DNA from 2 places in the Bacillus sp. CPT56D-587-MTF genome. Region 1 is predicted to be linked to the other one. Evidence: predicted binding sites of a transcription regulator. Region 1 holds the regulator's gene; the other holds the start of a gene.
What was found. The regulator Rex, encoded in region 1, represses fermentation and respiration genes when NADH is low (regulators of the CRP and FNR family bind a similar motif). The targets are predictions, from matches to a motif close to TTGTGAAATATTTCACAA.
Positions count from the first base shown of each region.

Region 2: a site for Rex is predicted at 2,829-2,846, ahead of adhE (bifunctional acetaldehyde-CoA/alcohol dehydrogenase). Genes of this name have one in related genera too.

Region 1 covers NZ_JBYTEF010000001.1:4,912,741-4,917,653, forward strand. The annotation lists gene groL (chaperonin GroEL) at 1-279, opposite strand, end outside; gene groES (co-chaperone GroES) at 318-602, opposite strand; gene AC3WVZ_RS25435 (CPBP family intramembrane glutamic endopeptidase) at 992-1,741, shown strand; gene AC3WVZ_RS25440 (YdiK family protein) at 1,738-1,929, shown strand; gene AC3WVZ_RS25445 (redox-sensing transcriptional repressor Rex) at 1,959-2,588, opposite strand; gene AC3WVZ_RS25450 (ABC-F family ATP-binding cassette domain-containing protein) at 2,776-4,701, shown strand.
Region 2 covers NZ_JBYTEF010000001.1:3,991,966-3,996,878, reverse strand. The annotation lists gene mtnN (5'-methylthioadenosine/S-adenosylhomocysteine nucleosidase) at 1-634, shown strand, start outside; gene AC3WVZ_RS20585 (O-acetylserine dependent cystathionine beta-synthase) at 717-1,640, shown strand; gene AC3WVZ_RS20580 (bifunctional cystathionine gamma-lyase/homocysteine desulfhydrase) at 1,644-2,777, shown strand; gene adhE (bifunctional acetaldehyde-CoA/alcohol dehydrogenase) at 3,042-4,913, shown strand, end outside.

The DNA of each region.
Region 1 (4,913 bases):
TACAGTTGCAGTTGTTGTTCCGTCACCAGCTACGTCATTTGTTTTGCTAGCAACTTCTGCTACTAATTTCGCACCCATGTTTTCGAATGCATCTTCTAATTCGATTTCTTTTGCGATTGTTACACCATCATTTGTAATAAGTGGTGAACCAAATTTTTTCTCAAGTACAACGTTACGACCTTTTGGTCCAAGCGTAACTTTTACTGCGTTTGCAAGAGTGTCGACACCGCGAAGCATCGAACGACGTGCTTCTTCACTAAATTTAATATCTTTTGCCATAATAATTGACCCCCTTGGATTTTTTAAGATTTATATAATTAACCGATAACTGCTAAAATGTCACTTTCACGTAAAATCAAGTAGTCTGTACCTTCATATTTCACTTCAGTACCTGCATATTTTGAGAAGATGATAAGATCACCTGCTGCTACCTCTAAAGCAACACGCTCACCATTCTCAAGCACTCGACCAGTACCTACTGCAACAACTTTACCCTCTTGTGGTTTTTCTTTTGCAGTATCTGGTAATACGATACCACTTGCTGTTTTTTCTTCTGCTTGAACAAGCTCAATTACAACGCGATCACCTAATGGCTTTAGCATGAACAATAACCTCCTCATTTTGTTATGTAAATTTCTTTTATTAGCACCCAAGTCATCCGAGTGCTAACACACTTATAATAATAAATAATCTCAATTTCTTTTGCAAGTAAAAAAATCATAATTTTTTCGCAAATCACTATATAAACTTTCTATATACAATACTGCCTTTACTATATGAATCGTTGTTTCCACTGCTCGTATGTTACAATATGAAAGGACACCCTAAGTTGTTTTCGCTACACATACAACTTTCTCCTGTCTTCTATTATAATTTCAAATAAGGATTTACGAAAAAAACATAATTCAAGAGGTTTATATCGTAGGTAGCATATTTACATGTTATCCTAACTTATCTCATACACTATAGTTAGAAAGGATGGTTAAACCATTTGAAGAAACAATACTGGTGGATTATCATTACATACATTTTAATGCAGTTATCTGGCGTTGTTGGATTACCACTTCTCCTAAAAACAGGACTCTATGATAATAGAGGATTTACCATTGAAGAAAAAGGACAAATCATAACGGGACACTGGGCAATCATTAGCTTCTTTATTGCATTATGTATCGTGCTTTGGTTACTTAGAACAGATATTCGTGACAGGCATTTAGATCCAATGCGCTCTTCTGTTCCAGCTACTATTGGATGGATTTTTATCGGGTTCTTCTTAGCAATCATCTCACAATCCATTGCAGGTATGATTGAAATGTATGTATTTGGGGTTCCACGTGGATCTGAGAATACAGACAGACTGATGGACATCGCAAGAACGATACCTTGGTTCCTTATTGTTGTATCTATAATTGGACCTATCTTAGAAGAAATCGTATTTAGAAAAATTCTATTCGGCACGCTTTATAAGAAGTTTAACTTCTTTATCGCAGCTATCATTAGTTCGCTTGTATTCGCAACAATTCATTTTGATTTTACTCACTTATTGGTATACACTGCTATGGGGCTCGTATTCGCCTTCTTATATGTGAAGACGAAACGTATTATCGTTCCGATTGCAGCTCATGTTGCGATGAATACATTAGTCGCTATTGGGCAAATTTTTATGAGCAATGAACAAATTCAAGAAATGATTAAAGAAGCTGAAAAAATGCAAGGCTTTATCGGAGGATTTTTTGTATGAGAAACTCACCATTGTTCATGGCTGCACTATACTTCCTTCTTGGATGTATCTTTACACGCTTCGCCATTACGAACGTGACAGATACAATCTGGAATATGTGGACAATACTATTTGCAGTTATGGCAACAATTGATTTTAATTTGGCACTTCGCCTTATATTAGTTAAATTCACAAAGAAGAAACAATAATAAAACGCAGAGGTCGCTTCCTCTGCGTTTTATTGTGGATAGTTTTTCAAAAAGTAAACTAATGTTTGTAACTCTACAGCTAAGTCAATATGATGAATTCTAATATTCTCTGATACGTTTAATCGCGCTGGTGTGAAATTCAAAATACCGTGCACGCTTGTTTCAGCTAATCTATCTGCTACAGCTTGTGCTACTGTAGCCGGTACTGTTAATATTGCCACTTGTATATCATTTGATAATCTCTCTTCTAATTCATCTAAATGATATACAGGAATGCCCCCGATTTCTGTTCCAACTTTCTCTTCACTAACATCAAATGCCATTTCAATTTTTGTATTATTGTTTTTCGTGAAATTATAATGTAAGAAAGCGGTCCCTAAATTACCTACTCCAATAAGTGCTACACGTGTTATATCATCTTGATCAAGTGTTTCGCGGAAAAATGATAATAAATAATTTACGTTATATCCATATCCCTTTTTCCCTAACGCTCCAAAATACGAAAAATCTCTTCGTATTGTTGCGGAATCTACTTTTACTGCCTCACTCAATTCGGCCGATGAAACACGCTGCTTACCAGAAAGAGATAAGTTTTGGATAAATCGATAGTATAGAGGCAATCTTTTAGCAGTGGCTTGTGGAATCTTTTGCTGATCCATATGACCTCTCCTCTCTTCCTATCTTTATTCATATACTTTAATCAAATACAGAAGTTTAGCACTCATTAAATTCCTTGTATAATAAAGAGAAGAAGTATTCTCTCTTTATTTTAAACTATACACTATTTTTAGTATGATTGAGAAATATAAACATGGCAAAGTTAAGAAATTATTTGAGGTGAAAACATTGATTTTATTACAAGTAAACGCGCTTTCGAAATTATACGGTGCAGAAACGATTCTTGCAAACATAAAATTGGAAGTACAAACAAAAGATCGTATCGCATTAGTTGGAAGGAATGGAGCAGGAAAATCTACATTATTAAAAATTATCGCTGGTGAATTATCTCATGATGGTGGCGAAATTATAAAACCGAAAGATGTCTCAATCGGATATTTAGCTCAAAATACTGGACTAGAAACGTCTTTAACAATTTGGGATGAAATGCTAACCGTCTTTACCCACTTACAGCAAATGGAGACAAAACTTCGAAGGCTTGAGCAAGAAATGGGAAAAGAAGAAAACTTTTCAAACGAAGCTACATATGAAAGATTGTTAGCTGATTATGACCAACTACAACTCAATTATAAAGATCAAGGTGGATATCAATATGAAGCGGATATTCGCTCCATTTTAAGCGGCCTTGGCTTCCCAGTTGAAACGCACCAGACGACGATCTCTACTTTAAGCGGCGGGCAAAAAACAAGATTAGCTCTCGGGAAATTATTATTAACAAAACCAGACTTACTTATTTTGGACGAGCCTACAAACCATTTAGACATCGAAACATTAACATGGCTTGAGCAATATTTGCAAGGTTATCCTGGCGCAATATTAATCGTCTCACATGACCGTTATTTCTTAGACAAACTCGTTACACAAGTATATGAAATTTCGAATAAAGAAAGCAGACGATTTGTTGGTAACTACAGTAAATATTTAGACTTAAAATCAGCATTATATGAGCAAGAAATGAAACGTTACGAAAAACAACAAGATGAAATCGCAAAACTTGAGGACTTCGTTCAAAAGAATATAGCTCGCGCTTCTACAACGAAACGTGCTCAAAGTCGCCGTAAACAACTAGACAGAATGGAATTATTAACGAGACCATTAGGGGATTCTAAGTCAGCATCATTCCACTTCGATATTGAAAAACAAAGTGGAAATGATGTTTTACAAGTAAATGATGCAACCATCGGCTATGATGGAAACCCTATAATTGAACATGTAACTATGCGCTTAACTCGCGGAGATAGTGTTGCTTTAGTTGGTCCAAACGGAATTGGGAAATCCACATTGTTAAAATCCATTGTGAATAAGTTACCACTATTAAATGGTGATGTTTCTTTCGGATCAAATGTATCTGTTGGTTATTATGATCAAGAACAAGCAAACTTAACATCTTCTAAACGGGTTTTAAATGAACTATGGGATGAATATCCACTGCAACCGGAAAAAGAAATCCGTACTATACTTGGGAATTTTTTATTCACAGGAGATGATGTACTGAAACCAGTATCTTCCCTTAGTGGTGGACAAAAAGCTCGATTAGCTCTTGCAAAACTTATGATGCAAAAGTCAAATTTGTTAATTCTAGATGAGCCTACGAACCACCTTGATTTAAATAGTAAAGAGATTTTGGAGAATGCTTTAATTGATTACCCAGGGACTCTTCTATTCGTCTCACATGACCGCTACTTTATTAACCGTGTAACAACAACTGTGGTTGAGTTATCAACAGAAGGTGCACAGGAATATTTAGGGGATTACGATTACTACGTTGAAAAGAAAAATGAAATGATTGAACGTGCAGAACTTGAACAGCAAGAAAGTGACGTTCCTGTTCAAAAGGTGATTGCACAAGAGAAATTAAATTATTTAGAAGAAAAAGAGCGTAAAAAACTAGAGCGTCAACGCACTAGAAAAATTGAAGAGCTAGAACAAAGTATAGTGGAATTAGAAGAAGAAATTGCTACGTTAGAAGATCAACTTTGCTTACCAGAAATATATGCAGATTATGAAAAAGCTAGTGAAATTACAACTAAAAAGCAAACGCTACAAGAACAACTTGAAACTTGTATGGCAGAATGGGAAGAGCTGCATGTATAAGCATATTTAAATAAGGAAGATGTCTCATAAGTCAGGATTTTTGACTATGTGACATCTTTTTTTAGTACTTAAACAATTTTTTGAATATATCTATCGTAACTTAGAATATACTAACGATTTTTTAAATATATCTATTGTAACCCTATATATATTAACAATTCGACACGAAATATCTTTTTAACGACAAAGATTGACAATATTAGCATCTTCTA
Region 2 (4,913 bases), 920 kb from region 1:
ACAAGCAGAAACAGAAACGGTTGCTGGTTGTGAATTTACGAAAGGGCTATTAGCAGGGCATGAAGTAATCTTGTTAAAGTCTGGTATTGGTAAAGTAAACGCAGCGATGTCAACGACAATTTTATTAGAAAAATATAAGCCTGAAAAAGTAATTAATACTGGTTCAGCTGGTGGATTCCATCATTCTCTAAACGTTGGTGATGTAGTTATTTCCACTGAAGTTCGTCACCATGACGTAGATGTAACAGCATTTAACTATGAATATGGTCAAGTACCAGGAATGCCGCCTGGATTTAAAGCTGATGAGGCGTTAGTTGCATTAGCTGAGAAATGTATGCAGGCTGAAGAAAATATTCAAGTTGTAAAAGGTATGATTGCAACAGGTGATTCATTTATGAGTGATCCGAATCGCGTTGCAGCCATCCGTGATAAATTTGAAAATCTTTATGCGGTAGAAATGGAAGCAGCAGCTGTTGCACAAGTATGCCACCAATATGAAATTCCGTTTGTTATCATTCGCGCACTTTCTGATATTGCTGGTAAAGAATCAAATGTTTCATTTGATCAGTTTTTAGATCAAGCAGCTCTTCATTCTACAAACTTTATCGTAAAAGTGTTAGAAGAGTTAAAGTAATGTAACAAAAAGGCAACTGTCTCATATAAAGAAAATACATACAGTTGCCTTTTCTTTATTGGCAAACAAGGGGGAGAACACGATGAATGTATATCGTGGAGTTCATGAGTTAATTGGTCATACACCAATTGTAGAAATTACTCGTTTTTCACTTCCAATAGGGGTCCGTTTATTTGCAAAGCTTGAATTTTATAATCCAGGCGGAAGCGTTAAGGATCGTTTAGGAAGAGAATTAATCGAAGATGCGCTAGAAAAAGGGCTTGTTACCCAGGGTGGAACAATTATTGAACCGACTGCTGGGAATACTGGTATTGGACTGGCACTTGCAGCATTAGAACATGATTTACGTGTTATTGTTTGTGTACCAGAGAAATTTAGTATTGAAAAACAAGAATTAATGAAAGCACTAGGTGCAACTGTCGTGCATACACCGACTGAGCAAGGAATGACCGGTGCAATTGCTAAAGCAAAAGAGTTAGTAAATGAAATACCGAATTCATACTCTCCAAGTCAGTTCGCAAATGAGGCAAATCCTCGTGCATATTTTAAAACATTAGGACCTGAACTGTGGGACGCATTGAATGGAGAGATTAACATATTTGTTGCTGGAGCAGGAACTGGCGGTACGTTTATGGGGACTGCATCTTACTTGAAAGAAAAAAATATAGATATTAAAACAGTTATCGTAGAGCCAGAAGGATCTATTTTAAATGGTGGTAAGGCTGGTTCACATGAGACCGAAGGAATTGGACTGGAATTTATCCCCCCATTTTTGAAGACATCTTATTTTGATGAAATTCATACGATTTCTGATCGAAATGCATTTTTACGAGTGAAAGAATTAGCGCAAAAAGAAGGACTTCTCGTTGGAAGCTCTTCAGGAGCAGCATTTCATGCGAGCTTACTTGAGGCAGAGAAGGCAGCACCAGGTACAAATATTGTAACCATTTTTCCAGATAGCAGTGAGCGCTATTTAAGTAAAGACATATACAAAGGATGGGAATAAAAAATGAGAGCAAAGACAAAGTTAATTCATGGTATTCGCATAGGAGAACCTTCAACTGGATCTGTAAACGTACCGATTTATCAAACAAGTACGTACAAACAAGAAGCAGTTGGTAAGCATCAAGGATATGAATATTCACGTACAGGTAACCCAACACGTGCAGCTTTAGAAGAAATGATTGCTGTATTAGAAAATGGGCATGCTGGATTTGCATTTGGTTCAGGAATGGCTGCTATTACAGCGACAATTATGTTGTTCTCAAAAGGTGACCACGTTATTTTAACAGATGATGTGTATGGCGGAACATACCGCGTTATTACGAAAGTATTAAACCGTTTCGGTATTGAGCATACATTTGTAGATACAACAAACTTAGAGGAAGTTGAAGAAGCGATTCGTCCAAATACGAAAGCAATTTATGTAGAAACACCAACGAACCCACTACTAAAAATTACTGATATTAAGAAAATATCTACTCTTGCTAAAGAGAAAGACTTATTAACAATTATTGATAACACATTCATGACGCCATATTGGCAGTCGCCGATTTCTTTAGGAGCAGATATTGTGCTTCATAGTGCAACGAAATATTTAGGAGGTCATAGTGACGTAGTTGCAGGTCTAGTAGTTGTAAATAGCCCACAACTAGCAGAAGATCTTCACTTTGTACAAAACTCAACAGGAGGTATTCTTGGGCCACAAGACAGCTTCTTACTACTTCGTGGTTTAAAAACGTTAGGAATTCGTATGGAAGAACATGAAACGAATTCACGCGCTATTGCTGAGTTCTTAAATAATCATCCAAAAGTAAATAAAGTATATTACCCAGGTCTTGAATCACATCAAAACCACGAATTAGCAACAGAACAAGCAAATGGATTTGGTGCTATTATCTCATTTGATGTAGATAGTGAAGAGACATTAAATAAAGTACTTGAGAAATTGCAGTACTTTACACTTGCTGAAAGTTTAGGAGCAGTAGAAAGTTTAATTTCTATTCCATCTCAAATGACACATGCATCAATCCCAGCTGATCGCCGCGAAGAATTAGGAATTACAGATACATTAATTCGTATTTCTGTCGGTATTGAAGATGGTGAAGATTTAATTGAAGATTTAGCACAAGCGCTAGCATAATAAAAAAACGCACTGCTCTATATTAGCAGTGCGTTTTTTTATTACATTATTTTGTGAAACATTTCACAAAATAGACATACACAAACGAAATGATTTCATGTATATTGAATTCAGGAAATGTTACTCACGAACAAACTTGTGAAACATTTCACAAACAATGAAATTCATGTAGGAAAGCATCTCTATTTTTTTATGTTAATTGGGACTTATTTTGACCTATAGGGACATATAAGGACCGTGATAGTAGAATAGGAGGAAATTTACATGGTAGTCAAAGAGAAAGTTGTAAATGAAATGCAGGAAGTAAAAAAGATGATTGATACGCTAGTAAATAATGGTCAACAAGCTTTACAAGCATTAGAAAGTTTTACACAAGAGGAAATTGACAACATTGTTCATGAAATGGCATTAGCAGGTGTTGATCAACATATGCCGCTAGCAAAATTAGCAGTTGAAGAAACTGGCCGTGGTGTATATGAAGACAAATGCATTAAAAATATTTTTGCCACTGAATATATTTGGCATAGTATAAAGCAGGATAAAACGGTAGGAATTATTCACGAAGATTCTCATGAAGAAATAATAGAAATCGCGGAACCTGTCGGTGTAGTAGCTGGGGTAACGCCAGTAACGAATCCAACGTCGACAACAATGTTTAAAGCGTTAATTGCGATAAAAACAAGAAATCCAATTATTTTCGCGTTTCATCCTTCCGCACAAAAATGTTCTGTGGCAGCGGCGAAAACAGTATATGATGCAGCGATGAAAGCTGGTGCACCAAAACACTGTATTCAATGGATTGAAGGACCGTCTGTTGAAGCGACGAAACAATTAATGAACCATGATGGTGTAGCACTCGTTCTAGCAACTGGAGGCGCTGGTATGGTGAAATCAGCTTACTCTACTGGAAAACCAGCGTTAGGCGTTGGGCCTGGTAATGTACCGTGTTATATAGAAAAATCAGCACATGTAAAACGAGCTGTTAATGATTTAATTTTATCGAAAACATTTGATAACGGTATGATTTGTGCATCGGAACAAGCAATCATTGTCGATAAAGAAATCTATGATGATGTTAAAACAGAAATGATTGAAAACAATTGTTACTTTGTAACAGAAGAAGAAAGAAAAAAATTAGAAAAGCTTGTTATAAATGAAAATACATGTGCAGTAAATAGTGATATTGTAGGGAAATCAGCACAGTATATTGCCGATTTAGTTGGGATTACTGTTCCTGAACATACAAAAATGCTTGTAGCTGAAATTCAAGGTATCGGAGCAGCATATCCGTTATCTCGTGAGAAACTGAGTCCAGTATTAGCTTGTGTGAAGGCGAATTCATTAGAAGAAGGATTTACATATTGCGAAGAAATGTTGAACCTAGGTGGTTTAGGACATTCAGCAGTTATCCATTCTACAAATAAAGATGTGCAAAAGCAATTTGGGTTACGTATGAAAGCTTGCCGTCTCATTGTAAATGCACCTTCATCACAAGGTGGAATAGGGGATATATATAATGGATTTATTCCATCACTTACACTTGGTTGTGGTTCATACGGAAAGAATTCAGTTTCCCAAAATGTAACAGCCACTCATTTATTAAATATAAAAAGGCTGGCAAATAGAAAAAAGAATATGCAGTGGTTCAAATTGCCACCAAAAATTTATTTTGAAAAACATGCTACAGCTTATTTAGCAAATATGCCTAACATTTCACGTGCATTTATTGTAACGGACCCTGGAATGGTTGAACATGGCTATGTCGATACAGTCGCGCACTATTTAAACAAGCATGCAAATGATGTGAAAGTTGAAGTTTTCTTTGAGGTCGAACCAGATCCATCAGATGAAACTGTTTTTAAAGGTGCGGAAATGATGAGAAGCTTTAAGCCAGATGTAATTATCGCACTTGGTGGTGGTTCAGCTATGGATGCAGCAAAAGGAATGTGGTTATTCTATGAGCATCCAGAAACGACATTCTATGGCATTAAACAGAAGTTTTTAGATATAAGAAAACGTACATGTAAATATCCGGAATTAGGAAATAAGGCGCAGTTTGTTGCGATTCCAACGACATCAGGAACGGGATCAGAAGTGACACCATTTGCGGTTATTACAGATAAGAAAAATAATATA